One region of the Gracilibacillus sp. D59 genome, then DNA from elsewhere that is predicted to be linked to it. Evidence: riboswitches for the same ligand, from Rfam matches in the RefSeq annotation. Region 1 holds a riboswitch; each other region holds the start of a gene.
The links. Region 1 has a riboswitch for thiamine pyrophosphate ahead of tenA (thiaminase II). Riboswitches for the same ligand answer to the same signal wherever they lie in the genome.

Region 1 (7,808 bases):
GGAACGCTCGATATATGCCTCTACGACTCCAACACCGCCATTTAAACATAAACTTAAATAGGCCCCACCAACAATTGCACCAAAGATTGCATTAATTTGCAGCAGTGGGAGAAAAGCAAACTGAACAAATGGTCCAATAAATAAAAGACATAAAACAACAAAACCAAATAAATATTTTTTCAGTCCTAGTTTATCTTGAATGATTCCATAAATCGGTTCCAAAACTAGAGCAGTAATCGCCATAGCGGAGAATACTAATCCGGAAATACTCGTATCAAGATGAGCAGTTTTATTTAACCAAAAAGGTAAAAAGGCGAATATTAGCGCCCATATCATGAAATAGAAGTAATACATACCTCCGAAATTCCAAAATTTTAGCTGTTTTAAATTGTTCATTGTTGTCTACTCCTTTTTAAAACTTCAGGTGTTTGTGGTGTCCATCTATCATCTGGAACAGGTTTACCGAAAACAGGATCTCCATTTGCATCCCATTCGATTTTTTGTGCTCTTGCTTGACGATTTGGTTCATAGAGCGGGTCTCCAACCAAATGAGTATAGTTGCGAGCGTGGTAAACTAAAATTGTATCTTTTCCGTCTTCAGATTCTGTAAAACAGTTATGCCCTGGACCATACTGACTGTTTTCGGGACAACTTTGGAAAACTGGTTCTTGGTTTTTTGTCCATGACTTCGGATTCAGAAGATCGTCATTCTTATTAGCAGTTAGTAGTCCCATGCAATAATCGACACCAGTGGCACTTCCTGAAAAGGTTATGAACACCTTTTCATTCTTGATTAAAACAGCTGGTCCTTCATTTACCCAAAATCCTTTTATCTCCCATGGAAGTTCAGGTTTTGATAACATGACTGGTTCTGTTTTTAATGTCCACGGATTTTCCATTTTTGCAATATATAGGTTTGAATGCCCTTTAATATCCAAGTCTTGTTGTGCCCATACGTAATACTGCTCATCATGATGGAAGAAGGTTGTCGCATCTAATGCGAACGTTGACATGCCAGTTTTTACTTCACCTTTTTCAATCCAAGTTCCCTCCATTGGATTTTTTGAGGCGTTTTCAAGAACATACATTCTATGATTGAACGTATCGTCATCAATATTTGTATCAGGTGCAGCAGCGAAATAGATATACCATTTACCATTGGCACGATGAATTTCAGGTGCCCAAATTAATTCGCTCAATGGACCGCTTTCATGTTTCCACCAAATAGCAATTTCTTCTGCATCATGTAAGTCATTTAGTGTTCTTGCTCTCCTAAGTACGATACGATCATATAAAGGGTGGGACCCTGTAAAATAGTAATAACCGTCCGAATGTTTATACACAAAAGGATCAGCACGTTGTAATACGATTGGATTCATTATGTCTTCTTTCATATGTATACACCTCTATTAACTATGTTTTTCTTACTTACATTAAGGAATATTACTACTTATACGTATAAGTGTCAAACAAAAATATTGAAAAAGTTATTTAATTCATATGATAGATTAAGAGAAAAATGATCGATGTTAGCTAGATGGAATTGTTGAAATAAAGGTTTTGTAAGCTTTTATCACTTGTTTTGCTTTTTTGGGGAATATAGTATGATAAGTTTTTTGTTTTAAATTTGTATGGATTCATTGAAAACGCTTTATAAAATATGTACGAACAAAAATTTGTGGGGTATGGGTGTATACTTGAATATAAGTGCAAGAATCATTTAAATCTTTAAAGTGAAATAGTTTTGGAATATTATGTTAACATAGATTTAATAGGTGTTTACTAGGGCTAGGCAACAATTAGTAACGAAAAAGGAGATTTTAAATGGAGAAAATTGAACAACTAATTCAAGAATTTGAACAGTTTAATGATTGGGTTCGATCTCTAACGAAAATAGAGGATGACCTTTTCTTTGAACCTATTAAAAAAGGAAAATGGTCTCCCGCTGAAATTATTAGTCATATTACTTATTGGGACCGTTACATGTTACAAGATTTAATACCAAAAATGACATCGGGAGCAAATGTCGAAAGTGCTGCATTTGACGTCATCAATCAACCAGCTTCTGAATATGCTTTATCTGGTGTTAAAAAGCAGCAACTATTAAAGGAACAAATCGACGCCAGGAGTCAATTAGTCAAAGTGTTAAAGGGAAAATCAGAGGAAGAATTTTTTGCTGCATATACGTTAAATGGGGAAGAGATAGACCGATATTCAGGTTATCCTCATTCACTCTTCAATTATATAAGTGCTTTTGTTTGGCATGATAACCACCATAAAGAGCAGATAGAAGCGTTTTTGAGCGACAAGAATGAAACAATACTATGACTAGCTTCGTTTGATTTTCCAAATATTAGCTAGTACACTAAAATATGAAACTAAATAATTCAATCATTCGACTAGGGGAGCATGTAGATGCTGAGAGAGGAATTCGACCCTTTGAACCTGATCTAGTTAAAACTAGCGTAGGGAAGTGGAATGGGTAGTCATATAGATTTTGATTAGTCTATATATTATTAGACCCATCTCCTTTCCTTGGTGATGGGTTTTTGTTATGTCATTGTTAGGAGTTACAATCATTTTTATTCGCAATTACAAAAAATAAGGAGAGTGCTAAATGAGTAGATTGTTTACAGAGCGTCTATGGAGAAGAGTGGAACCTATTTGGAATACGTATCTTGAACATCCGTTTGTTAAGGGATTGGGTGATGGTACATTAGAACAGGAGAAGTTCAAACATTGGTTAAAGCAAGACTATGTCTATCTGATTGATTATGCAAGACTTTTTGCAATAGGAAGTGCTAAAGCAGAAGACTTAGAGAAGATGACGACCTTTGCCAAGCTGTTACATGGCGTATTAGATGTGGAGATGGATTTACACCGTAAGTTTGCGGCAGAATTCGGTATATCTAAAGAAGAACTTGAGGCAACAGAACCGTCTGCGATTACAACAGCATACACGAGCTATATGTTGAACTTATCTCAGCGTGGAGGTGTGGAAAATGTCGTTGCATCAGTACTGGCATGTGAATGGAGCTACAATTTTATCGGGAAATCTCTAGCGAAATTACCAGGTGCCTTAGATGATGATAATTTTTATAGTAGCTGGGTGGAAATGTATAGTTCCAATGAGTTTACAGAATTAGCTGAAGAGACAAAACAGTTGATGAATCAGATTGCGGAAGGAAAGCAGGAACAAGAGTTAGCTAGACTTAAGGAAATTGTGGTGAGGACTAGTCAGCTTGAATATATGTTTTGGGATATGGTCGAAAATAAAGAAGATTGGCCGGTGAATATATGATGAATGATCCTGAAATAACCCATTTAGCAAATCTTGTAGAGGAACGAAAAGACGAATTAAAGCAAATTCTATCTGATCTTATAAGTTTTCCAACAGTGAGTCCGCCTGCTAGAAATACGTCTGAAATTCAGGCGTATATAGCTGAGTATTTAGAAGGATTAGACTTTCAAACCGAACGTTGGGATGTATTTCCGAATGATCCTAACCTTGTCGGTATTAAGAAAGGGATGCAATCTGAATCATACAATAGTCTGATCATTAACGGGCATATTGATGTGGCTGAGGTTGGTGATGATTCCAGTTGGACAGTACCTCCTTTTTCTCTCACTGAAAAAGCTGGATTTCTGTATGGTCGTGGTGTCTCCGATATGAAGGGAGCCATTGCTTGTACTCTATTCGCAGTAAAGCTGTTACATGAAGAAGGGATAAACTTAAAAGGTGATTTACAGATCCAGACGGTAATCGGTGAGGAAGTTGGTGAGGCAGGTACACTTTCTTGTATTGAAAAAGGATATAATGCTGATTTTGCACTAGTTGTTGATGGTAGTAATCGCGAAATCCATGGTCAAGGTGGTGTGATTACGGGATGGATAACGGTTAAAAGTAAACAAGTTTATCATGATGCAATGCGTGCTGAATTAAATGACACAGGTAAAGGTGCTAGTGCAATCGAAAAAATGACCAAAATTATCGATAGCTTGCGTGCGTTGGAACAGGAGTGGGCGGAAACCAAACAGTATCCAGGATTTAAAAAAGGTACGACTACCATTAATCCGGCGGTCATTGAAGGTGGACGCCACCCGGCATTTGTAGCGGATCAATGTCGTCTTTGGATTACAGTTCATTTTTATCCTGGTGAAGATTATCAAGAGGTTGCAGAAGAAATAGAGTCGTACCTGACACAATCTGTTGAAAACGATCCGTGGTTTCAAGACAATCCACTTCTTTTTGAATGGGGCGGGAAATCCATGATAGTGGACCGAGGTGAAGTTTTTCCATCTGCTAAGATAGATCCAGAGCATCCAGCTATGAAGCTTCTGCAACAATCACACTTCACTGTCGAACAGGAAACAACTACTATTGGTATGTCGAAAACGGTGACAGATGCGGGTTGGTTCGGTGATGCTGGAATTCCGACGGCTATTTACGGCCCAGGAAAATTAAATGAAGCACATTCTGTTGATGAAAAAATAGAATGGGATGAATTAATTACGTTTACGAAGACATTGCTAACGTTTATTTCATCTTGGTGTAATGCAAAGAAACAGTAGGATACTAGAGGTATCAACCCATCTGGGGTGGTACCTTTTTTGGTAATGTAGCGACTGATAATGGAATAATTTGGTATCTTATCACAGTCACAACAGGGAGCATCACACTTTTGAGATTAAAGTGAGCTTAAACCTGAACTAAATGAAATAGCGATAAATAGTAAACTGAAGGGTCAAGTCAAACTAGTATTAATTGGACAACATTACATAAATGAAGGCGGAAATTTTACCTTAACGACCGGCATTATGATGGATGACCCTATTTTAAATAGTAGTTCAGCAGCGATGGCTAATGGTGCGGTTGCTAGTTAAAATGTTGAGATATATCCTGAATTCTTAAGAACAGCTTTAAGTAATTTACCTCAAAGAACAGAACACCTTGTAGTAAATCAATAGCATGTGAATTTTTGTAAGTAACGGGAAGTTATCTTCAAGAAGAAAATGCATGAAAAAATCGACTCCCTTTAAAAAAGAGCCGATTATTTATTTATATTTTATACTTGTAGTTCAAATTGTTTGGAGTATAAGTTTGCATACACTCCACTCTGAGCAAGCAATGTATCATGGGTTCCTTCTTCTACAATCCCTTCTTCTGTTAAAACGATAATTCGTTCCGCCTTACGAATAGTGGAAAGTCGGTGAGCTATCACAATAGTTGTACGCCCCTTTGCTAGTAATTCCAGTGATTCCTTTACAATGCTTTCACTTTCGTTATCAAGTGCGCTTGTTGCTTCATCTAATATCAGAACAGGAGGGTTTTTTAAGAATACACTAGCGATACTAAGTCGTTGTTTTTGACCACCAGACAGTTTTACGCCTCGTTGTCCAATCTCAGAATGGTATCCATTTGGCAGGCGCATGATGAAGTCGTGGGCATTTGCATGCTTGGCAGCAGTAATAATTTCATCTTCGCTAGCTTCTGGATTACCATAACGAATATTTTCCATAACAGTATCAGCAAAAAGGTAAACATCCTGTTGTACCACACCAATGTTTTTCCTTAAAGATTGCAATTCAACATCACGGACGTTTATTCCATCAAGTAACACTTCCCCATCATTCACATCATAAAAGCGGGGGATTAGCGAGCATAACGTCGTTTTCCCAACTCCAGATGCACCAACCAATGCAACGAACTCCCCGGGTTTAATATGAAGGGATAGGTTTTCCAAGACATCATTTATATGGTTATCGTACCGAAAAACAACTCGCTTGAACTCAATGTTACCATGTACCTTTGACATGGTTATGGCATTTGGCTTGCTTTCGATCGAAGGCTTCACTTTCATTATTTCCATAAAACGTAGAAAGCCAGTAATCCCTTCCTGAAGCTGTGTACTCATATGTGCCAACTTTTGAATTGGTTCAACCAAGAAGTTGATATACAGTAAAAAAGTAATCAAATCTGCTAAGTCTAATTGTTCGTTTACGATATTGACACTACCATAGACGATTATCGTAATGGTTATTAACTGGATAATCGTTTGAAAACTATTAAAAAATAATGCCTCAGCTTTATATGTTTTCTTTCGACTATCAAGGAAACGGTTATTTTCTCGATTGAATTTATTTACTTCTATATGCTCATTTGCAAACGATTTTACTACCCGAATTCCATCCAGACTGTCCTCTACTTGTGCGTTTACATCTGCAATTCGCTCTTTGTTTGTTTTTAGAGCCTTAAACAACATTTTATTAAAATACAAGGAGAAGACACCTAAGATCGGTAAAAAACAAAATACAGCAATGGTTAACTGAGCATTAATGGTGAACAAAATAACAAATGCACCGATAAACTGAACCAAGTATCTAATGTAGTCTTCTGGACCATGATGATACAATTCGGAAAGTTGTAACAGATCGTTTGTTATTCTAGACATGAGCTGACCTGTTTTTTCTTTATCATAAAAACTAAAAGAAAGCTTTTGCATATGTGCAAATAGCTCACTTCGCAAATCACTTTCCATACGTGCACCAACTTCATGACCCTTGTAGTCCACAAAGTAAGTACCGATATTTTGAATCATGACTATGACAATCATTAGCGCTCCAATCCAATACACTTCATTTAAGGCAGTAGACAAGTCTCTTTCCAGAATATCTTTTGTAATATACCGAACGAGTAAGGGAAACACCAAAGTCAATGCAGATACGAAAAGAGTGCACGCCAATACCGTTAAAAACAATTTTAAATACGGCTTGTAATATGATAAAAATTTTTTTACTGGAAAACGCATGAATTTACCCCTTTATTGTGTTATTTAGTTAAACACATATAAGGGGAAACGGTTACATTTTTAAGAAAGTGTTTCACCCTTATATGTTAGTGCGATTCTTTCTACCATGTTTTTCATGTAAATTACCTCCTTGATTGTTGATATGTAATATTATATACGATATCTTTTATTATTAGAAGATTTGTTGAAGAGTAAGTTTTGAGAATTTAGAATAATTAGTAAAAATTTAAGTGTTTTTTAAAATAACGATGTCGATTACCGAAAATGGCAGCCGGTTATTTCACTAAATGGCTGAATAGTTGAAGAAGGGTTAATTAGGGAGGGATAAAATGAACTATGAAGTTATAATAAACATACCAATATCCAACAATGAAGTACCAGAATTAAGAGATCTTATTGGCTGGGCGAGAAGGGAAAAGGATTATCCAACATTGTTTGAGCGTTGTAATTTCTGGGGTGGGGTAAGAGACGAAACTAATAAACTAATTGCTTTTGGTTACGTTTGTGGAACGGGATTAGAACATGGTTATATGGAAGATATAATAGTTCATCCTGATTATCAAGGACAGGGAATTGGTGTTGAGTTGGTAAGGGAGTTATTGAGAGAGTCAGAACGATTTGGATTAGAAATTGTAACGGTATCATATGTGGAAAATAAAACTAACTTTTATAAAAGATGTGGCTTTACAACTGGTTCAGGAGGAGTATGGGAATCAAGTAAATAATAAATCAAAACTAATAGGGCGTTGATTGAAGATAGATTAACGCTTTTTTTATTGATGTTATTCAACTAAAGGGTATCAAAAGTTAAACAAGACTATCATTAAAAATTTGGTGGTCTTTTCTTTTTGTGGCTGAATTGTTGGAATATTATGTTGAAATTAAATTGCAAGATATTAAACTAAAAGGCAGTAATGTTGAATAAAGATTGGGTTTCGTATGAATTTATTATGTTTTTTCAAAAATTATGTTTGAATATCTTAAAAAAGGGTATTAACC
Region 2 (7,808 bases), on a different contig from region 1:
ACCGGCACTTCCTTGTGCAGCAGCTCCAGCTATTGTTAATACTCGCTTCATTTGTAACACCTCGATGTCTGATTTCCATTAAATAACGATAAAAAACCAGATAATCATGATCAACTGAATAATAATTTTTGCGAAAGTTCCACTTAGAAATCCAATCAAGGACCCTAACGCTGCCTTGAGTGCTTCTTGTGATGTTTTTTTCTGAATCATTTCCGTGACGACGACTAAAACAAACGGAACAATAATGATACCGAATGGCGGGATAATAAATGAACCAACAATCACCCCGATAGCTGCCATCCGCTCACCTGTTTTACTACCGCCAAATTTCTTTACAAAATAGCTGTTGGCAATAATATCGGAAAAGATCAACAGCAATGTTAAAACAACCATTGCTATCCAGAAAATCCAGCCAATATTCTCAGCCGATAGTGCAAATTGGTAAATAAAAAAGCCAATCCAAATCACCAATACCGACGGAATAATCGGGAAAATAATCCCCACAAACGCCAATACAAAACAGACAATAATCAATGCCCACCATACCATTTCCATGTCTTATAATCCCCTATCCTACAATTTTGAAAAATCCTACTTACCGCTATGCGAGTAGTTTGTTTACCATATACTTTTGTCTACAGTTCAACCACACCCTATTTCCGTTATATCTCACTCATTATTAAAAATGGATGAACATATTAATGTATAGTTCGATTTTTACGACAAATCTTTGTTCTCTCACGGAAGATTTGTCGATTATCTTGGTTTATTCAACAAATCTTTGCTCACTCACAAGAGATTTGGTGGTTATCACTCATATAAAGCCAGACAAAATCACCAAAGTTACTTCGCACTGATGTATTCTCATAGTTATAAAAAGATCTTACAAGGAAAACCCTGTAAGATCAAGTTTGTTTACTGATTGGCAAGGAAGTCAGCATATGCTTTCACATATGGTGGTAAATCCGGTGGGCGACGACTGGAAATAATATGTCCATCTGTTACGACCGGTTCATCACTCCACAAGCCACCTGCATTCGTCATGTCATCTTTAATACCTGGCGTGCTAGTTACTTTTTTGCCACGCAATATACCAGCAGAAACCAGTACCCATCCCGCATGACAAATTTGGCCGATCGGCTTTTTCGCTTGATCCATATAACGTACCATTTCTAGCACTTCCGGGAACCTTCTTAGTTTATCAGGAGCCCATCCACCCGGCACTAGGATACCATCATAATCTTCTGCATTTATATCGGAAAAAGCATAATCAGAATTTGCTGGAACACCATATTTTCCAATATATTTTTGATTAGCCTCTTTTCCTACCAAATCAACCGTTGCACCTTCTTCACGCAAACGTAAAATAGGGTACCATAGTTCCAAATCTTCAAAATCTTCGTCTACTAAAGCAATTACTTTTTTATTTTCAAGACGCACAATATTACCTCCTTCACCTTAATACTATTAGTGTATCAAAAGTGAGCCCACATTATCGAATCATTGCTCCCGTGTATAATAATTAGCGTACTTAAAAAAAGTACTTGCTGTAGTCTCAGGATTTTCGGCTTGGCTAATTGCTGAAATGACTGAGACTCCATCTGCACCAGATTTCATCAGTCGAATCACGTGTCCTAAACGGATACCACCAATCGCCACAATCGGCAGATCTCCTACTCTTTCTCTTATTTCCTGTAAACCTTTTGCCCCAATTGGTTGTTTCGCATCCTCTTTCGTATTTGTGCTATAAATTGGGCCTACTCCAATATAGTCAGCACCGTCTTTCTTTGCCTGAACTGCTTCCTCTACATTAGTTGATGACACACCAACAAGCCAATTAGCAGGGACAATTTTTCTCACTTCATTTATCGACATATCGTCCTGTCCTACATGAACACCATCTGCCTCTATTTCCAGCGCTAATTCCACATCATCATTGACTAAAAAAGGGACATGATATTGATGACATAGCTCTTTCATTTGAATGGCTAATTGCTTTTTAGCTTCTCCTTCAAGAGCACCTCGGCCTTTCTCGCGAAACTGAAAAAGGGTAATACCACCCTTTAACGCTTCTCTTAGTACATATAAGGGATCTTCTTTCGTATTATTACTTCCGAGTATAAAATAAACTTGCAATACATCACGTTTCATTCTTTTAAGAACTCCTAGTTATTTGTTTTTTCTTGTTGACTTCTTCTCCATCTACTACAAACAATTGATCCAAGAATGCTATTTGAAAACTTCCTGGATAGGTATGCATTTCTGCAGCATTTTCTGCTGCCACTCCATAATAGCTAAGTGCATTAGTCACAGCTTCTATCACGTTTTCACTTACCGATAAGAAGGACGCAATAACAGCTGATAATAAACACCCTGCACCAGTTACTTTTGTTAGAAGTGGATGACCATTGGAGATTATAACTCGTTCATCTTGGTTGATAACCACGTCTTTTTCCCCAGTGATAGCAAGAGGTACTTGTAATGTATCAAAAGCTAACTCTGCTAATTGTTGTACATCGATACTACTTGAACCTTCGACACCACGAACTTGAGCATCAACTCCGGCTAAATTGGAAATTTCCCCTGCATTCCCTCTGATACATGTTACCTTGACTTCCTGTACGATTCGCTTAGCGGAATCTGTTCGGAATGTGGTAGCACCGACACCCACCGGGTCTAACACAACAGGTACCCCTGCTCGATTGGCAGCTTTACCTGCTAAAATCATCGCATCGACTTGCTCTTTTGTTAATGTCCCAATATTTAATACGACAGCACTTGCAATCTGCGCCATTTCTTCTACCTCTTCTTTGGCATTCGCCATTACAGGTGCTGCACCAACAGCATATAGTCCATTTGCTGTGAAGTTCATTACTACTTGATTTGTAATATTATGAATCAATGGTTGCTGCTTTCGTACCTCCTCAATTAAATGGCTCACTTGAATGCCTCCCTTTTATGAGGTAAACCTTTTAATCTGTATCCCCAATGATTTGTCGGACCATGGCCATGACCTAGCTCTAAAGGATACTGAATGGCATCTGTAATAAAATCCTTTCCGATTGCCACTGCGTCTTTTACTGTCTTACCTTTTGCCAGTTCAGCAGTGATGACAGCGGAGAAGGTACAGCCTGTTCCATGCGTATGTTTCGTATCAAAACGATCTGCCTTTAGATAATGAAGATTTTTACCATCATATAAAACATCCACAGCTTCCCCTTGCAGGTGGCCACCTTTAACAACCGCTGCTTTTGCACCTAAATCATCCACAATCACTTTCGCTGCTTTTTCTGCGTCCTGATTATGATGAATCTCAAAACCTACTAAAATTTCCGCTTCCGGTATATTGGGTGTTACTACTGTAGCAAGAGGAATTAGCGTATCACGAATAACTTGTCTTGATGCTTCATCCATTAAGGAATCACCGCTTTTCGCCACCATAACCGGATCAATAACATAAGGAATGTTCGTTTTTGCTAGTTTTTCTGCTATTAATTTCATCATATCGACAGTAGCGATCATCCCAGTCTTGATTGCTTGCGGTGGGATATCTGTTAATACAGCATCTAATTGCTTTTCAATAAAATCAATGGACAAGTGTTGCACATCTTGAACTCCCAATGTATTTTGCGCTACTACAGAGGTAATCACACTCATACCATAAACTTCTCGTTCCTGAAACACTTTCAAGTCTGCTTGAATACCGGCACCACCCGATGGATCGGTTCCAGCTATTGTTAGTGCTGACGCTACTTTATGCATTTTAATTCCCCTTTCCATCTAATGAAAATGGCCATGCTTCAACGTTATATGCCATCTCCCAGAATAAATACTCTAGCTGACAGCTTTTCATAAAGGCTAATTTTGCTTTTTGTTTTTCTCCTTCTCCTACTTGTTCTGCCCACTTATCTAAACGTTCACATAATTCAGTCGTAACGGATGCTGTTTCTTCTTTTGCGTAAAATGTAATCCATTCATAGAAAGGGTGTTGCTCTGTCGGTTGATATTTATCTTTTAAATAATGTCCGATTTCCAAATAGGTCCATGGACAAGGTAACAAGGCTGCAATTAATTCACCTATACTTCCTTGCTGAGCTACACTTTTCATGTGTGCTACATAATGATCAGCTGTCGGTGGCAGAGGATATCCTTGCAATTCATCATAGTCCACTCCTGCAACACGACACAAATTATGATGTGGATGAATTTCACTATTTAAGATGAAGCCGATTTTTTCATAAAAATACGTCATATCTTCTCTTGTAGTGCTTTTCGTAATGGCAATACCATAAATATTCATAAACGCATTAAGGTACTCAAAATCTGCTTTTACATAATGAATGATTGCTTCTTTGTGTAGGTTCCCTTCACCAATTCCCACTACAAAAGGGTGTTCAAAAATACCTTGGTAAATATCATTTGCCGCTACTCGCAATTCTTGACTAAATGTCATGTCTACTGCCTCCACAAAAAATATATATTTCCATAAAAAAGCCGCTCGCGGGTAGCGGAGCGGCTCTTTGAATAATCCATATCAAAAAATAAAGGTGCATGTATTCACACACCATCCGACTCCACTTTCCTACGCTGGTTTTAACCAGTTCAGGTTCAAAGGGATCAAGAAATCGATTCTTATCTCAGCTGCTCTTGCAGCACCCCTAGCGGAATTTATTATGAAGTTATAACCAATAAAACATGGATACGATGAAATGTCAAGTTTTCCCGTCTCTAATTAATTATCCCAAATGAATCAATCGGCCAGATCCGCATTTTGACATCTCCAATGATAGCTTCTTCATTAACAAACCCAAATTGACGGCTATCTTTACTAACTCTTCGATTATCCCCTAAAACAAATATTTTGCCTTCGGGAACACGTTCTTTTCCTGTTAATTCTTTAAGAGTGAAATCATTTGTAAGCTTTTGACCTTCAGAAAGCAAAGATTTGTACTTATCAAGATATGATTCTTCATAAAGTTCCCCATTAATATACAGGTTATCATCTCTCATCTCGATCGTATCACCAGGAAAGCCAATTACCCTTTTCACATAATTATCGTTTGAATCTGGTGCTTCGAAGGCAATTTCGTCAAAACGATCTATATTGCTTATCTTACTCAAAATGATCCGGTCTCCATCTTTTAAATTCGGCATCATCGATTCACCTTTGACAACTGAAGGTGTAATCAAAAAGTGCCGACATAGGAGTACGATTATAATAGCAACCAACAACGCCTTCAACCATGAAAGTAATTCTTTAACGACTTTATTCTCCATTATAGACCTTCCTTCACTTTACTTAACTTTTACTTGTGATTTATATATGTTATTCTATTATAATGCTAAATCCAATGATAGTTTCTTACTTATTTTAGCATATTTTGTATGGCAATTGTTAATTATACCATAGAAATAAGGTGAACAAATGAAAACAGATCAACATTTAGCAAAGAAGTATTATACTATTCTTTTTATTACAGGAATTATTCTATTAGCCTTTAATTTAAGACCCGCCATTACTTCTGTCGGGCCCATTATTGGAATAATCCGTGAAGATTTATCCATCAATAATTGGAGCGCAGGCTTTTTAACCAGTCTACCTCTCATAGCCTTTGCTTTTATGTCACCAATTGCTCCAAGAATTGCCAATCGAACAAGTAATGAAAAAGCATTACTTTACGGTCTTTTAACATTATTAATTGGTATTTGGGTTCGTTCCACTGCATCCATTACTTTATTATTCATCGGGACCACATTAATTGGTGTGGGAATCGCCATCATTAATGTCATTTTACCAAGTCTTATTAAAAGTAATTTTCCTACTAAGATTGGTTTAATGACCGGTGTTTATACTACTTCCATGTCTATTTTTGCAGCATTAGGATCTGGGTTAAGCGTTCCATTAACAACAACTGCTGGACTCGGCTGGAAATGGTCATTAGCTAGTTGGAGCATATTAACGATCATTGGTATTTTTGCTTGGTTAGTGGCGATGAATAAAGCGCCCCTTCAAGAAGATAGTGAACTGTTTGAACCGAGCACAGTCAAATTATTGCGTTCACCTGTTGCTTGGCAGGTGACCTGTTTTATGGGGTTACAGTCCTTTTTATTTTATGTGACGATCTCATGGTTAGCTGAAATTTTGATTTCCAATGGGTTTTCGGGATCAGTTGCTGGATGGTATGTAGCATATATGCAATTCATTAGTTTGCCTGCTACCTTCTTCACACCTGTTATCGCGAGTAAACTAAAAAATCAACAGCCTGTCGTCGCAGTTTTTGGTTTGTCTGGACTTATCGGATATAGCATATTGTATTTTGAGCCTGATATTATTGGATCCACCATTGCGATTACGTTAATTGGTATTATGTTAGGGGCAAGCATTAGTTTAGCATTAGCCTTACTTGGACTAAGAACCACTAACGCAAGACAAGCAGCTGAATTATCAGGTATGTCTCAATCTTTTGGTTACTTGTTAGCATCAATTGGACCAATTGTTGTTGGTCTTATTTTTGATATCACGAACGATTGGCAGCCTTCTATTCTAACGATCATATTTATTGCATTACTTATGACCGGTTTCGGTTTAGGAGCAAGTAGAAATAAGAAAGTTTTATAATCTGTTTTGCTCTTCGTGTGCTATTTTGGATAAAAAAGTAATAACATATTATATAAAGTGAGACTATGATCAGGGTGTTAGCGTCTATTAACCCTAACCTTATTCTTGTGTTACTTGAAGCTTGAAGTGGTGGTCTTTCAGACGGTTAGTACCGTGATAAAGAACTTAACTTTACCGTTCTGTATATCAGGTGTATACTGGATGTATGTAATAAGAAAGGGAGATGGTTGTAGCTATGAGAAAATCCCTCATCTTTGTCATGATAATGTTAACCATTTCTCACTTTATCACACTATCAAATTATCAATCTAATGTATTTAACATTGAATTAAACGAAGAACTACATGCGACTTATTATTATGATGCTGACTATCATGATTCATCGGCAGACAAAGGTATTTTTAATGAAGGTCGATTAATGATTGGAATATTACTATTATCCCTGATTCTTTACTCTCTTCAACAATCATTCGTAGCACGACATTATTTGCATGCAGTATTTTATCAATCTAATTATCTGATCACATTCGTACCCCTTCCACAAAAATAATTTGAAGGAGGTATTATCATGTGGTTTAGATTCTTTATGATTGGTCTATTTTCCCTTGCAGCATTGAGCGTCTGGTTGTACCAGGGAATTGAATTCATTCACGCATTTACTGATTACTTTAAAAATCGTTCTTAATAAAAAAGGGTTTTTCTTATCTAATAACAAGAGCACGGTTTCCAAAAAACCGTGCTCTTTCTATTATTTATACAGCTTTTGTTTTTAGTTCTACATCAATATTGCCTCTCGTTGCTTTTGAGTATGGGCAGAAGTCATGTGCTTGTTTTGCTAGTTCTTCTGCTTCTTCCTGTGATACGCCTTTGATTTCTACGTTAAGTACTACACCAATTTTGAATCCTCCGTCAGCTTCATCTTTTAATAAGCTAACTTCTGCCGTAATAGAAGAATCAATATCTTTTTTTTGTTTAGATGCCATTAAGTTCAAAGCACCGTCATAGCATGCAGAATAACCTGCAGCAAATAATTGTTCTGGATTAGAGCCTTTTCCATCACCATCACCAGCTGGATTTACCAGGTTTAAATCAATTAAACCATCATCTGATTTGACATGACCGTCACGGCCACCTTGTGCAGTTGCTTTGGATGTAAATAATTTGTTACTCACTCTATCCACTCCTTCAA
Region 3 (7,808 bases), on a different contig from region 1:
GCGTGATAAATATGATCGTCTACTCGGCTATATTTGGGTAGATGGAGAAAATTTTAACCAATTATTATTAGAAGAAGGATTAGCGCGTTATGCATATGTCTATGATCCACCTTACACCCATCAAGACGAAATGAAACAAGCGGAACAACTAGCACGTGAAGCAGAGATTGGAATCTGGAGTATTGATGGATACGTAACAGATGATGGATTTAACCATAAAATCCCTACTGATGATCAAGAAGATAAGGATGTTGAATATGCTAATTGTACAGAAGCGCGTGAAGCTGGTGCAACACCGCTGTACGAAGGGGATCCAGGTTATGGTAGTTATATGGATGGCGATGGTGATGGAGTAGCTTGTGAATAATGAAAATCTAGTTTTTTTCTGATAATTTTTTTCTGGACACTTTTACAGTTTTTCTGGACACTTTTCTTAATTTACTGGACACTTTGGCACCGTTTCTGGACACTTTTTACGATTTACTGGACACTTTCTATAAAATTAGCAAAGCCCGAAAAGAGTTTCGGGCTTTGCTTATATATGCTTCTCTAGTCGATAGAATTTTTTCGTATTTTGTTCCACCTGTTCTACTACTTGTTGTAATGGTAACTCTTTAATCCCCGCTATTTTCCTAATCACATCATTTATCATATTAGGATGTGTCATTTTTCCTTGAAAGGTACCTTCAAACGGCCAAGGACCATCAGTTTCAACCATCATTAGTTCCATTGGATAACTTCCTATCAAGTCTTGGATTTCCTTTTCATAAACACAGTCTGGTGTTACAGAAATCATATAATTTGATTCGATCATCCTCTGAACCGTTGCTGCATCTCCTTTGAACCAATGAAAATGGGCACGCTTCACGCCATGCTTTGCTAATAAATCACATACCGTCACCGCATCGTCATATACTGCATGCAAAACAATCGGCAAATCATATTGCGCGGCTAAAATCATAAATCGTTCTAATATTACAATATAAGGTTGCAAACGGAGATTGGGCTCCTCTTTTCTCTTATAAAAAGGTAAACCCACTTCGCCAATGGCAACTATCTGATCATGGTGTTTATGAATCAAAGTTTCGATTTGTGCTATTTCTTGACTAGTTGGAAGTGGTTGTTCCGGATGCCAGCCAAAAGCCGGAAAAACTTTTGGATACTGATTGTATAATTGCCAAACTTTTTCACAGCTTTTCAGATCACTTGATACGGCAATCATACCATCCACTTCTAATGTATCCATAATTATTTTTTGTTGATTTGGCTGATACCAATCCAAATGAATATGTGCATCAAACATCCAATACACCTCGTAATGTTTGGTAGATTTCTTTTTTCTTTTCAAGAAATGCTGTCGATAAGGTTAATTCTTCCTGTCTCGGACGATTAAAATCAATGCTGAATTCGTTGATGACCTTAGCAGGCTTCGCACCTAAGACAAGAATTCGATCTGATAAGAAAATAGCTTCCTCAATGTTATGTGTCACAAATAAGACAGAGGGCCGTTCTTGCTCCCAGATAGCTAATAACCATTTTTGCATTTCTAACCTTGTGAACTCATCTAATGCTGAAAAAGGTTCATCTAGACATATAAAAGATTGTGGGCTTAATAAACTGCGTACAAATGCAACACGTTGACGCATTCCACCTGACAATTCATGTGGATAGGCGTTGGCATAATCCTTTAATCCAGCCTTTTCCAACATCGCGAGCGCTTTTTCTTTATCAGGCTTTTGATATAACTCCATACCTAAAATAACATTTTCTAAAACCGTACGCCACGGGAATAACGATGGTGTCTGCGGCATATAACTAATAGCGCCTCTTTTACCATTAATCGTTTCATTATCCAATCGAATCGTGCCAAGGTCTGCTTGATAGAGCCCGCCGATTAGATGAAAAATTGTACTTTTCCCACTTCCAGACGGTCCTAGTAAGGAGACGAATTCACCATCATTCACTTGTAAATCCAGGTTATCCAGAATCGTCTGTTCACCGAAGCTTTTTGTAATTTTCTCGAGTTCTAGTGTACTCATTATTGATCCTCCTTACCCGGATGCCATTTTAATATGATTTTTTGAGCAGCAATGATAATCGCAAAAAAAATCAGACATAAAATCATAATAAATAAAATGGCAACAAATACCCTGTCAGTTCGAAACGATGATGAAGCCAACGTCATGTATACACCAATTCCTTCATTGGCACCTAACCATTCAGATATTACAGCACCCATTACACTATAGGTAGCTGAGATTTTTAAGCCGGAAAACATTTGTGGAACCGCATGAGGCAATTCAAGCTTCATGAAAATTTGCTTTTTCGAAGCGCCAGCCATTTTCATGTAATGAATTAATTCCGGGTTTGTATGCCTTAATCCATCTATGGTAGATACAACGATTGGGAAAAAACATACTAAAGTAATAATTAATAATTTCGGCGTTACACCAAATCCGAACCAAATAACAAGCAGTGGTGCGAGCACAATAATCGGAATATTTTGTGACATGATAAGCAGTGGATATAGTGCTTCTCGAATTTTGGGCAAAACATGAAGGACTACCGCAATAATCAACCCTACACTAACACCAATAGCTAGTCCGCAAACAGTCAACAAAACTGTCGAAAATATATGGTGCTGGTAGTCATTCCAGCCGCTGATCGCTTCCTGAATAATAACAGTTGGTGCAGGAAGGACCCAGGTCGGAATATCAAAGATGCGACTGGAAACTTCCCATATAATTAAAATACTAATGATCACTGTGACTGGTAAAAATGACTTTCTAAACATAAAACATGCTCCTATTTACTGGCCACTTTTTATTGTTTAGTGACCGCTTTTTCCCATTTAACGATATTTCTTGGTCAATTCACTCATAGAAGCTTTATGATTCTTATGAGAATAAATTTTAACTTGTGAGATAACACTTGGGCAATCTAACTCATGCATACGATGATTCATTTTTTCGATAACAGATAATAAATCTACAAGATCACCTTCCATGGTTGTTTCTAATGGATTGACTTGATATTTGACCCCCGCTTGTTCGATAATTTTGATTGCTTCATCAACAAAAGGGATTGAATCTTCTCCTTTTGGTGTCTTTGGAATGATTTGTACACTAACTAATGCTTCAGCCATTGCGATCCCTCCATTATTCTGGTAAAAATTCGTTGGTAAACGCTGCTTCAACGTCTAGTTCACGCTCTAACAAGTCATTATTAAACATGAATTCGGCATAATTACTCCATACCTCTGCTGATTGCTCGCCCCATCTGTCTGCATCGTCTTGATATTTTGGCGATACCCATTCTTGGCTTGCATGGACTAATTCTTCATCTAAATCTGGTACGGCATCAACTAAGATATCAGCAGCTTCACTTGGATGATCAATTGCATCTTGATAGCCGCGACTTACTGCAGCCATAAATTTTTCAATGGTTTCCGGGTTTTGTTCAATCATCTCTTCATTTGTTGTAATAACTGGCGTATAATAATCTAGTTTTTCCGAATAGTCCGTGAGATACATCATATCAATTTCTTTTCCTCGAAGTTCGGCTTCGATTCCTGTCCAGCCATAATAAATCCAGGCAAAGTCAACATCACGTTCAACTGCTGTAAAAAAGTCGGTATTTCCCATATTTACGATTTCTACATCCTCTACAGATGCACCTTCTTGTTTCATTAACGCATCGATAACTGCAGATTCAACAGGAGCACCCCAACCACCATACGTTTTCCCTGCAAAATCAGCAGGTGATGTGATTCCTTTTTCCACTGGTGCAGCAAAACCGGAAGTATTGTGCTGAATAACTGCAGCAATCGAAACGAGTGGTATATCTTGAGTACGTGCTTCTGTTACCTGTTCCTGATAACTAATACCAAATTCTGCCTGGCCAGAAGCTACAGTTTGATCTGCCCCCGCTTCACCTGGCATGACAATTTCCACATCAAGGCCCTCTTCTTTAAAATATCCTTTTGATTCGGCTACATAAAGTCCGGTGTGATTAGTGTTTGGCGTCCAATCTAATACTAAGGTAACTTTCTCTAATTCTTCTTGTGTCTTTTCTTCATTCCCACATCCTGCCAAAATAAACAAACCTATGATTGCAATTAAAAATTTTTTCATGATGAAATCCCCCTATTTATATTATCTTTTTAGAGGAACATATAAGAAAGCGCCCTAGACGAATTGCCTAGGGCGCATATAGATACTATTATCTCATATGTTCCCTACGCTGGTGCTAACCAGATCAGGTTCTAAGGGTCAGCATCTTACGGATACAGTCTCAACCGGCAACACCGGTCCCCCTACATTCATTATTCTATTACTACCTTCTACTTTGACATAATTCGTACTTTTGATCAAGTTTTATTAACCCTACTAATTAACATACCAAATTCTCCAACCGACAATAGCTATTTCCAACACTCTAATTACATTGCAGTATTGTGGAAGAAGAAATATTAAAGTTTTGGTAAGGAGGATATTTAAATGCAAGTATTTTTATATGTATTACTTGGTATGATTGTAACTTATGTCTTATTACTAATTGGAGAATTCGGTCTGGTATTGCTTGGTAGAGGAGCGTTTGGTTTACTTTTATATATTGCTTTGAACATAAACAAGAAGAATAACATAGAAAAGTAACAAAGCTAATGAAGTAGATTGAATCAAAGAATGATGATATCGATTTTTTTACAGAAAAGGTTTAAAGCACCTATCTGATTGATTTGTAATATCGATACATATTCAGGTGAAAATCATGCAAAATATTACTAGTATCGGTTGAACAAATTTAAAAAAGTGGAGTTTGTATATAAATGAAAATTATGTACTTAACAATTGAACTTATAGTTGGATTTTTTTTCTTGTTTATCATAGTGAAATTTGTAGGAAAAAAAATCATTAATCAAATTTCCCCGTTCACTTTTATAGCAGCTATTGTTTTAGGAGAATTAATTGGAAATGCTTTATACGATCATAAAATAGGCGTCCTTTATATTATTTATTCTATGTGTATTTGGGGAGGATTACTTTTTTTCGTTGAGTATTTAAGTCAAAAATTCCTTGCAATCAGAGGTTTGGTTGAAGGGAAACCTTCTGCTCTTATCAAAAATGGAATTGTTGATCGTGAAGCATTAAAGAAAAATCGAATGAATTTAAATCAATTACAAAATTTACTTCGACAAAGTGAAACCTTTTCTATTCGTGAAGTCGCCTTTTGCTATTTAGAGGCAAACGGATCGCTTAGTATTTTAAAAAAGTCAAAGTATCAAAAAACGACTCAGGAAGATTTTAATATGCCTTCACAAGTAGTTTCCGTACCAATCACTTTGATAAGAGACGGAGAAGTTTTATGGGACGAAATCATTGATTTGGGCTTTGATGAATCTTGGCTGAAATCACAATTAAACACTTATAATATTACTGACTACAAAGATGTTTTCATAGCTGAATGGCTTCAAGGGGAAGGTCTTTTTGTACAGGTTATTTAAACCGTACGACTACAATAAAAGAAAAAATTTGAAATTGTTAACAATTTTACTTTATCTAACAGATGCATGAGTTCAACTGACGGTCATTAAATGTTCGTCTTTTTTATGGATTAATTTCAACTTTTTGGAATATTATGTTAAAATATTGACAGAAGAGATTATGCTTATGACAGCTTAATTTAATCGTATACATGGCTATAAGGAGGGCTGAAAATGAAAATAGGAGAAAAGATTCAAAAAAAGTATTTAGAGAGAAATAAGTTATTTTTAGCTATAGACATTATTTTTAGTGTTTTAACGATTTATTTTGCAGTTCGAGTGTTATTGATATCTATTACGGGGTTAGTAAGTTCAAATCCGTCAACTGATTCTCCGACTTTATTACTTTTTGCTATGCTATTTTCTTTAGGATTATCTAATTCTGTTCGGGTTATTGAAATGTTAGTTATCGAAAAAAAAGAATATTTCTCGTTTTTACTTTTATCTACACTCTTCGTTTTCAGTGTATCTACATATATATTACTAGTAGACTAAAGGGAGTGTTGATCGATAACGATCAAAATCCCCCCAATGTATTGTGTATTTGTTAAAATCTATAAGCACTTCCGCATGTATTAGCCTGTGGTTCATAATAACAATGTTGTTTATATTGTCCTGCAAATGGTTGACCATACCATGTAGGTGGACATTCAGCATACGGATTAAAATACCAAAGAGAATATTTAGAAGGATGTTTTCTCCAATACTTTACAACTTGTCGTGCTAACCTTTTCTCCACTTCTCTTGCTGGTCTATAAAATAAACTACCTTTTTGTACTGCTTCAAAAGAATAATTTCCACCTTGAACTTGAAAAATTACATCACGTATAGTCCTTACATCCTTAAAATCTAAACAATCAGCTTTTGCCCGATTTACAATAACATTCCCAACCATGAGCATCCCTAGTCGCCCTTCAGCAATGGCTTCTGCCCTCAACATTCTTGCTATTAAATTAATGTCACTTTCGTTATATGATACTCTTGTCACTATTATCACCTCTAAAAGAATTGTATGAAAAAATCTTTGAAAAATGTAAGATTTTCGTAATTCTTATCTGTTTGGGCTTGGACCATTTCGCAAGAATTCATAGCTAAGATCAAGTCGGATTTTTAGGTGTTCGCTTCAGTTCTTCATACTTCTATTTGGATTTTTTACATGGTGGAGTTTAATATGTTCCGCCATCTACAGCCATTGGAATATACGGTGTCACTGATATGAGGAGATTTCGGGGGCGAATATGTAAAAAAAGAGAGTAACAAAAAAATTATTGCTACTCTCTCTATTATTTAAAAGGATTTATTTTAAAATTCTTACCTAGTCTTATCCATGAATTTTATTTGCTACTTCGACGACACGTTTTGCTTGATGTTTAACTGCTGCTTGAACATCTTCTACCATGGAACCATCTTCCTGGCTTTGCGTAACACTTGTCCCATATGGATTACCGCCAGCTGCAAATAATGAATCATCAGAATATCCTGGAGGAACGATGATTGCCCCCCAGTGCATCATAGATGTATAAAGGCTTAAAACTGTTGCTTCTTGTCCACCGTGTGGATTAGAAGCAGATGACATTGCACTTACTACTTTGTTTACTGTCTTACCAGACGCCCATAAACCACCTTGTGTATCGATGAATTGTTTCATTTGTGATGCTACATTTCCAAAACGTGTTGGAGTGCTAAAAATAATAGCATCCGCCCATTCTAGATCTTCAGTCGTTGCTACAGGGACATCTTTAGTTTCTTCTACATGTTTTTTCCAGCCTGGATTTTGTGCGATTGCTTCTTCCGGTGCTGTCTCAGCAACGCGTACTACTTTCACTTCCGCTCCTGCTTCTTTTATTGCTTCTGCTGCCCAATTCGCTAATTGATAGTTTATACCTGTTGAACTGTAATAAACTACTGCAACTTTTACCATATTTGTAAAACTCCTTTGCTTCTTTGATACTTTATATTTTCCCAGTCTGAGATAATATATGTATTTATCTCGATACTGAGATAAATACAATTTATCATACGTTTATCTCGATTTCAAGATATTTGTGCTTAGTAAAAAACATGGAGTATTCCCCATGTTTAGTCAAATGTTAAACCAGCCTCTACAAATGTATTATAACGGATCACATTTCCTGCCTTTTGATAATCAAATTGAATGGTTCCATTTTTGCCATACAATTTGATTTCTCCTTCTGGTGCCATCATAGTCATCGTCATCACTGATTGTGGTGTACCTTCACGAATTTTTGTAATTATCTCTCCTATT
Region 4 (7,808 bases), on a different contig from region 1:
TTTCATTTCATCAAAGTGAATGATTTTTTCTGCACTTGTTCTTATTTGGACCGTATTCCGACCACATAGTACCGCTGTTTTCAGTTGAGATTGATATGTTAAATGTGGGTATTGTTTTTTCACACATGATGGACACGTGTCATCTTTTAAACTCGCCACCTTCAATTCCATTTGCTGATTTTTCCATAAATCAAAAGCGATTAATTTCCCCGAAAGTGCATCATGATTCCCCGTAATTATTTTCAGCACCTCTGTTACCTGATGAGAGACAACCATTTGTACTGCTGGACTAATGATCCCGACCGTATCACACGTTGCTCCATCACTTGGTATATGATCCATTAAGCATTGCAAACATGGTGTTTCCTCAGGTAAAACCGTGAACGTCACACCATAACTTGCTACACAAGCTCCATAAATCCATGGTTTTTGATGTTTTTGACAAATATCATTAATAATTAATCTTGTATCAAAATTGTCTGTGGCATCAATCACCACATCCACTTTCGGTACAATTGCTTCTAATTCCTCCACACCGGCATCAATCACTTCTGCATGGATTTGAGTCAAATGATTAATTGCCTCCAACCTTTTTTTAGCGGCAATTACTTTAGGTGTTTGCATTCGGACATCTTCTTCTGAAAAAAGCTGTTGCCGTTGCAAATTGGTTTCTTCCACATAATCACGATCAATTAAGGTTAACGTTCCTACTCCAGCCCTTGCTAACATTTCCGCACTGCTTGAACCAAGTGCACCAACACCAACAATTACGACATGGCTTTCCTGTAATCTTTTTTGTCCTGTTTCGCCAATTGGTTCGAAGAGCATTTGGCGATGATAACGACTATTCACCAACACTTATCCCTTCCTTAGGACTACTTGCTACCGCATATTCTTTCTTCGCTATTCGACCTGCTTCAAATCCTAATCGCCCCGCTTCCACTGCTAATTTCATAGCTTCAGCCATTTTGACAGGATCATTCGCACCAGAAACAGCCGTATTGAGAAGAACACCATCTGCTCCTAGTTCCATAGCATAGGCAGCATCTTTCGGCGAACCAATTCCAGCATCTACAATCACGGGAACACTAGATTGCTCGATAATAAATTGCAAGTTTAATGGATTAATAATGCCTTGCCCAGAACCAATTGGCGAAGCTCCTGGCATAATCGCATGCACACCTAATTCCTCTAGTTTTCTAGCAAGTACGACATCGTCAGACGTGTATGGCAGTACAGTAAACCCCTCAGCTAGTAATGTCTCTGTCGCTTTTAACGTTTCAACAGGATCTGGAAGCAATGTTTTGTCACAACCGATCACCTCTACTTTGACCATGTCACATAGACCTGATGCATCCGCTAATTTAGCAATTCTTACTGCTTCTTCCGCATTTTTGGCACCAGCTGTGTTTGGTAGAAAACGATACTTCTTCAAATCTATTTTTTCCAAAAAGTTCGGCTGGTCTGCATCAAAAATATTCATCCGACGTACCGAAAAAGTTAATACTTCTGTTTCAGATACATCTACCGCTTGTTTTTGAATATCATAGTTTGGATATTTACCTGTCCCTAAAAATAATCGAGAATTGAATGTATAATTACCTACTTTAAGCATTGTGTTATCCTCCTCCTACAAAATGAACAATTTCCAATTTGTCACCCTCTGAAATTGCCGTTTCTTTATGTTTTTCTTTTTTTAAAATGGTTTGGTTATGCTCCACAATTAATGATTTCTTCTCCAAACGCAATTCTTGGATTAATTCTTCAATATTAGTGATACCTTCTCTTACTTTTAGCGGGTCTCCATTCACGATAATCTCCAATATCAGCCCTCCTTTCTACACTGAAATGATACTTTCTCTCTTTAACGAAAACGCCTCCAAATAAGTTTGATTGACTTGTTTCCCTTCGACGATATCTGCTAGAAATGTTGATGTTCTCGGTGCTAGCAATATACCATTTCGGTAATGGCCAGTTGCGACATATAATCCTGATACACCTGGTACTTCTCCTAAATAGGGAAGACCATCTTTTGTTAGTGGACGTACACCTGCCCAGGCCTCTTCTATGGTTGCCTGATTTAATGCCGGAAGTATCTGTTTGGCCCGTGATAACAAATGAAGAACACTTGCTACTTTCACGTTTTTATCGGTTTGGTTTGGCTTTGAAGTTGCGCCAATAATGATTCGATTACCTCTTTTGGGAACGAGATAACAACCTTCTGTAAAAATGGTCGATTGAATAAGAGGCTTTTCCGTAACAACGGACAGACATTCGCCTTTCACAGGTGTAAGTTGATTAACATACCGAGAAAAATGAGAACTCTTAAAACCGCAAGTCATGATGACACTTTCAGCGGTGTACACTTTTTCATCTGTCTTCACGCCTTTGACTTTCCCGTTTTCACTCAGGATATCTTGCACCTTCGTCTGTTCTTGAATCACAGCACCATAATGTTCTGCAGCTTTCGCAAATGCTTTCGTTACATGTGGCGCTGATACTTGACCTTCTGTCGGACAATAAAGAGCTGCATAAAAATCGGTAGCAAGTTCTTTTTCCGGTATACTTGCCGGTGAAATCACTTTTGCCTCCACTTTTTGTTGTGTTTGAAAACTTGCAATTCTTTTGAGATCATCGATTTCATCTTGATGATAGACTAACTTCAATGCACCCTTCTCGATTAACTGAATATCTATACCACTCTCTTCCAGTAAATCTTTTGCTAAACGAGAATATAAGTCACGGCTTTCTTTGGCAAAGCGAAATAATGGTGAGTCCTGTTCGAACTCCATTTGTACGCCTAACATGCCAGCTGCAGCACTCGATGCCTCACCAGCAATTATATTCTCTTCCAACAGTAGTACATGGTAACCTCTTTTACTTAATTCATAGGCAATCGATGCTCCCATAACTCCACCGCCAACAATGATTTGATCGAATCGTTTAGTCAAGATGTCCCTCCTTCCTTTTGTCGAACACTTTGCGGTAACACTTCAATGCATTGGTAGGATCTTCGGCATCCCATACTCCTGACATAATTGCCACACCGCTAGCACCAGCATCCAGTACTTCGCTCATATTTAGTTCGGTAATTCCGCCAATGGCGATAACAGGAATCGAAACATTTTCGGTAAGTTCTGTTAACGCAGCTACACCTCTTGGTTCGATGCCTTGTTTAGAATTACTTGGAAAAATATGGCCATAAAGTAGAAAATCCGCGCCATTTTGTTCCGCAGCGATGGCTTCGACCAGGGAATGTACTGACTTACCGATACGAATTGGGAAGGAGTTTTTTACATCTGCAACTGGAATACTATGAAATGCAAGCTGGACTCCTTTACACTTTTTTACCCATGCTACATCTACACGGTCATTGATAATGATCCGATCTGCTGGTACACCTGATTCTACCAACAAATCAATCATTTCCACTATTTCTTTTGCTGTTTTAGTCTTTTCCCGAAGGTGAATAAAATCAACCTTATCGATATTCTCTGGCACAAACTGCAAATCATTTTCTGTCAATCTGCCATTGGAAATTAGGTGAATTCCTTGCATTGGTACAACCTCCTTTGACCTAAAGGAAATAAAAAACCACCCATCCAGCATGGACGAGTGGTATGTATCGAAAGCTTCAATTAATTATCGCTTTTCTACCACTTCCCTCCGCTAGTGTTAACCAGATCAGGTTCAAAGGGTCCGAAGATTCGTCTCAGCCAAATGGCTCCCCTAGTGTTCATTCGTATTTTTTTTACTTACAGGAAAAGGATAACATAGGATTAAACATTCGCCAACAAAAAATAATCCGATTTATATGTTTAATATTTCTCCATAAGGGTAGACATATAATGGAAACATAAATAAGAAAGGATGTTGAAGTTAATGGCCCAAGATCAAGAAAAATTACAAACTTTAATTGATGGATTAAATGAGGATTTAGCAAATGAATATGCGGCAACGATCATGTATACGTACCATGCATCCGTTGTTTCTGGATTATATCGTTCCTTTTTGAAACCATTTTTTGAAGATGAAATAAATGATGAGATTGGACATGCTTTATATTTATCCGACAAAATCAAAACATTAGGTGGTACTCCAACTACAACACCAGCAAAAGTCGAACAACTAACAGATGTTAAAGATTTGTTAGAAGCTACTTATCAAGCTGAAAAAGAAACAATTGAGCGTTATGAAAAAAGAAAACAACAAGCAGATGAGCTTGGTTTAACCGAACTAGTTGTGAAATTAGAAGATATTATTGCAGATGAAACTAGTCATAAAGAAGAAACAGAGCGACTTTTGTCAGACAAGAGCTTTCAATAATTCACTAACCCCCCCCTTTTTTTAATATAGAAAAAACAACTTCCATTTGTTTGGAGGTTGTTTTTTTGTTCTATAATATCCACCTGCTTACAAAAACGAAAATCTAGGAATCTATGGTATAATAAAGTAAGACTTCCATCAGTGGGGATTTTTGACTCCCACTGATGGTTAGCGAAATTTATCAGGGTGTGAACATCCGTTATCCCCATTTAGCTTCTTAGATTCACTCAAACATTGAAGTAGGGATTTTGCGGACGATTAGCACCGTGATAAAAAGAAAATCTTCTGTGGGGTGAGGACATGATGAACACTTTATATGAGGAAATTGATGATTTATATAATGAAATGGTGGAAATGCGCAGGTTTTTACACCAATATCCGGAGCTTTCCTTTCAAGAACATAAAACAGCAGCATTTATTCAGGAACAATATAAAATATTAGACATTCCCTATCAAGCAAATATCGGGGGTAACGGTGTTGTAGCCACCTTAAAAGGTGCTAAGCCTGGTAAAACCGTTGCATTACGCGCTGACTTTGATGCACTGCCGATTCAAGATGAAAAGGATGTGCCATACAAATCTAAAAATGACGGTGTTATGCATGCTTGTGGACACGACGGTCATACGACGACATTACTTGCCGTTGCCAAAGTATTAAAAAACCACCAAGAAGAACTTGCTGGCACAGTAGTTTTCATTCATCAGCATGCTGAAGAACTTGCCCCTGGTGGTGCCAAGCCAATGATTGAAGCAGGCGTGTTAGAGAATGTTGATGTCATTTATGGCACTCATCTCTGGACAAATACACCCTATGGTCTCGTTCAAACATCACGTGGGAACTTTATGGCAGCAGCAGATCACTTCACCATTGAAATAAAAGGAAAAGGTGGTCATGGAGCAATTCCACACCAGACGAAAGATCCGATTGTAGTTGGTTCACAACTTGTAACGAATCTACAACAAATTGTCTCAAGACGGATTGATCCATTAGAAACAGCTGTACTATCGATCGGACAATTTCATGCAGGTGATGCGTACAATGTTATTCCAGATGTAGCGATGATTGATGGAACGGTACGCACCTTTAATCCGGACGTACAACATTTTATAAAAGGGGAAATCGAAAAAGTGCTAAAAGGCACATGTATTGGCTATGATGTATCCTATGATTTTGATTATACCTACGGATACAGACCTGTTGTCAACCATGCAGAGCATGCTGAAAAGGTATTAGCTGCTGCCGAACAGGTGAAAGAAGTAGAGAAGGCTGAAATGATTGTACCAAGTATGACAGGTGAAGATTTTGCCTATTATTTAGAAGAAATACCTGGTGCCTATTTCTTTACAGGAGCCCAAATCGAAAATGGCTTCGTACCTCACCATCACCCGATGTTTGATTTTGACGAGCGAGCCATGAAAATAGCGGCAAAAATGTTGATTGCTGCTACGTTGAATGAAAATGGATAACTCCATGCGGACGCACAAAGCCATCCGATCCCGCTTCTCCTAGCACTCAAATGATAAAGTAGAACTTCCATCAACGGGGTTTTACGGACTATTAACAGTATAAGAAAAACCGGGAAAGCCCACCCGGTCCTATCCAAAGTAGTTATTTTGACATGAATAATAGGCGTAACAACCGCTGCGGCTTGCCCACTTCGCTTTCCGTGGGGCGTGTCTTCAGCTAACTTTTGTAAAGAAGATCGCTTTACAAAAGTGGATCTTCAGATCACGCTGATCCCACAGGAGTCGAAGTGGACGCCTACGCTAATTATTGCTCTACTATGAATGTACTCGCTGACATTCCAATTTTATTACACAGGTTAAGAAAGCTCGAGAAGTTAGCAGTCACAAACGTTGTAGAACAGTTTCATAGCGGAGGCCGTCCACTTCCACTCCTACGGAATGATTTTCGACTAAGATCCACTTTGGTAAGCGCTCTTTGCTTACCAAAGTTAGCTTAGGCGAAAATCCCGTGGAAAGGGAAGTGGACAGCCGCAGCGATGGTTTCCTGTACAAGCTATTTCAAAATGGCTACTCTGCTTACAAATGCGTCGATACCGCGGATTATATGCTTTCTTTACTTATGAAAAAACCCGTTTCAATTATTGAAACGGGTTTACATTATTTTCACCAATTTTCTTGGTCAAATAATTCGGGATTCCAAATAAGATAAACATAAGACTTGCAATTGCCATCAATATGCCCATTAACCACTCGCCGATAATGATCAGAAATAAAATAAAGACAAGGGCGACAACGAAAATCAATTGCTGCATCCATTTAATAAATGCTTGTTCTCTTACTTGTTGTGCAATTGGATAAAGATCTAACCATACTAATGTTGCATGGTGCTTCCATAATGGGATCACTTGCAAAAAGATCATATACATAAATAATAAGGCAAAAATAAGCTTTAGCCATGGATTGGGTACGAAGTAAATCAGTAACCCGCCAATGACAAGCAGTCTTATATATATGCCTAGGTATTCTCCGCTTCTAACTGTTGTTAAGCGATACAAATAAGGATACGCCTGTTTCTGTTGAAAAGGAAGCGATCCTGTCAACAAACGCGATAGCCAATGGCGCTTTTTTACCTGTGTTTCCAAATGTGGAACATCTGTAAACATATTGGCTAATCGGTAAAAGGAGCGCATTCGCAAATAATCACTCTCGATTAGCAAATCCCAATTTAACGCCTTATGTTTCCTAGCTGTTTGATAATTAGTGGCAAAAAGAACAATCAGCAAAACAGTAACCACCGCTAAAAAGATTATCTCCTGAGCAAGAAAAAAATAAACTAACGTCACAATTAAGGAGAAACGGACAACTTTATCCATGACTCTGATATTTTTATCGCGAATACGTAACATCCACCAATTCGCCACTAAGCTCCATCCTTTAATAATAAGCAATACGACGAACAATAACCCATAAGACGAGTTTTCAGAAAAAACAGCCATATATAACGGTGCAACAGCAGCCATCGCTAGGACAAATAAGTAAATCTGGGTTACAAAACTGTAGACTAAAGTTCGCGTAAAATAACTAGAAAGTTGAGACTCAGCAGGAATTAGAAATACAATATCCGCCCTCTTTAACAATGTCTGAATCGGACTGTGTGCGGTTACCACACCTAATACAATCGCGATTACCCAGGCTGATGGAAAATAGTCAGGAATATCCTCTAGAAACCGCTGGTAATAAACAGACATGGCCGAGACAATAAACACCATAGCGATCACGATATGACCTGTAACTATATAGCGTAAATAACGGCTTAGTTCTTTCATATGTGCAGATAAACGTTCAACAAATAATCGATGTGCATTAAGCATATTGATCGGCTTCTTTCGTTAATTGGATGTAAAGATCATCTAATGTTGCTTTTGGACGGTCAAAAGCAGCCCTTAATTCTTCCAGGGTACCTTTTGCACGAATCAAGCCATCATGAAGAATAACAAAACGATCGCAATAACGCT

Region 2: it holds a riboswitch for thiamine pyrophosphate, as region 1 does, so the genes downstream of both, tenA (thiaminase II) here and tenA (thiaminase II) in region 1, are expected to answer to the same signal.
Region 3: it holds a riboswitch for thiamine pyrophosphate, as region 1 does, so the genes downstream of both, ACTWP4_RS19420 (ABC transporter substrate-binding protein) here and tenA (thiaminase II) in region 1, are expected to answer to the same signal.
Region 4: it holds a riboswitch for thiamine pyrophosphate, as region 1 does, so the genes downstream of both, ACTWP4_RS18995 (DUF561 domain-containing protein) here and tenA (thiaminase II) in region 1, are expected to answer to the same signal.

What each region holds. Positions count from the first base shown of each region.
Region 1 is NZ_JBQQCK010000003.1:254,587-262,394, forward strand. Features, by position in the region: gene ACTWP4_RS07435 (oligosaccharide MFS transporter) at 1-396, opposite strand, end outside; gene ACTWP4_RS07440 (glycoside hydrolase family 43 protein) at 393-1,400, opposite strand; gene ACTWP4_RS07445 (DinB family protein) at 1,825-2,328, shown strand; TPP riboswitch at 2,392-2,489, shown strand; gene tenA (thiaminase II) at 2,618-3,301, shown strand; gene ACTWP4_RS07455 (acetylornithine deacetylase) at 3,301-4,572, shown strand; partial or broken gene ACTWP4_RS07460 (short chain dehydrogenase) at 4,714-4,878, shown strand; gene ACTWP4_RS07465 (ABC transporter ATP-binding protein) at 5,067-6,809, opposite strand; gene ACTWP4_RS07470 (GNAT family N-acetyltransferase) at 7,139-7,534, shown strand.
Region 2 is NZ_JBQQCK010000004.1:62,811-70,618, forward strand. Features, by position in the region: gene thiD (bifunctional hydroxymethylpyrimidine kinase/phosphomethylpyrimidine kinase) at 1-51, opposite strand, end outside; gene ACTWP4_RS08665 (DUF456 domain-containing protein) at 79-555, opposite strand; gene ACTWP4_RS08670 (type 1 glutamine amidotransferase domain-containing protein) at 916-1,440, opposite strand; gene thiE (thiamine phosphate synthase) at 1,501-2,151, opposite strand; gene thiM (hydroxyethylthiazole kinase) at 2,156-2,941, opposite strand; gene thiD (bifunctional hydroxymethylpyrimidine kinase/phosphomethylpyrimidine kinase) at 2,938-3,762, opposite strand; gene tenA (thiaminase II) at 3,764-4,453, opposite strand; TPP riboswitch at 4,563-4,670, opposite strand; gene lepB (signal peptidase I) at 4,729-5,277, opposite strand; gene ACTWP4_RS08700 (CynX/NimT family MFS transporter) at 5,426-6,619, shown strand; gene ACTWP4_RS08705 (hypothetical protein) at 6,855-7,169, shown strand; gene ACTWP4_RS08710 (organic hydroperoxide resistance protein) at 7,372-7,791, opposite strand.
Region 3 is NZ_JBQQCK010000014.1:89,789-97,596, forward strand. Features, by position in the region: gene ACTWP4_RS19395 (thermonuclease family protein) at 1-367, shown strand, start outside; gene ACTWP4_RS19400 (TatD family hydrolase) at 536-1,303, opposite strand; gene ACTWP4_RS19405 (ABC transporter ATP-binding protein) at 1,296-2,039, opposite strand; gene ACTWP4_RS19410 (ABC transporter permease) at 2,039-2,794, opposite strand; gene ACTWP4_RS19415 (thiamine-binding protein) at 2,852-3,145, opposite strand; gene ACTWP4_RS19420 (ABC transporter substrate-binding protein) at 3,159-4,133, opposite strand; TPP riboswitch at 4,218-4,327, opposite strand; gene ACTWP4_RS19425 (hypothetical protein) at 4,500-4,655, shown strand; gene ACTWP4_RS19430 (DUF421 domain-containing protein) at 4,829-5,503, shown strand; gene ACTWP4_RS19435 (hypothetical protein) at 5,717-6,037, shown strand; gene ACTWP4_RS19440 (cell wall hydrolase) at 6,090-6,530, opposite strand; gene wrbA (NAD(P)H:quinone oxidoreductase) at 6,864-7,463, opposite strand; gene ACTWP4_RS19450 (DUF4362 domain-containing protein) at 7,622-7,808, opposite strand, start outside.
Region 4 is NZ_JBQQCK010000013.1:129,610-137,417, forward strand. Features, by position in the region: gene ACTWP4_RS18975 (MoeB/ThiF family adenylyltransferase) at 1-852, opposite strand, end outside; gene ACTWP4_RS18980 (thiazole synthase) at 845-1,615, opposite strand; gene thiS (sulfur carrier protein ThiS) at 1,620-1,823, opposite strand; gene thiO (glycine oxidase ThiO) at 1,839-2,951, opposite strand; gene ACTWP4_RS18995 (DUF561 domain-containing protein) at 2,944-3,558, opposite strand; TPP riboswitch at 3,645-3,741, opposite strand; gene ACTWP4_RS19000 (ferritin-like domain-containing protein) at 3,883-4,326, shown strand; gene ACTWP4_RS19005 (M20 metallopeptidase family protein) at 4,627-5,793, shown strand; gene ACTWP4_RS19010 (ABC transporter permease) at 6,432-7,664, opposite strand; gene ACTWP4_RS19015 (ABC transporter ATP-binding protein) at 7,657-7,808, opposite strand, start outside.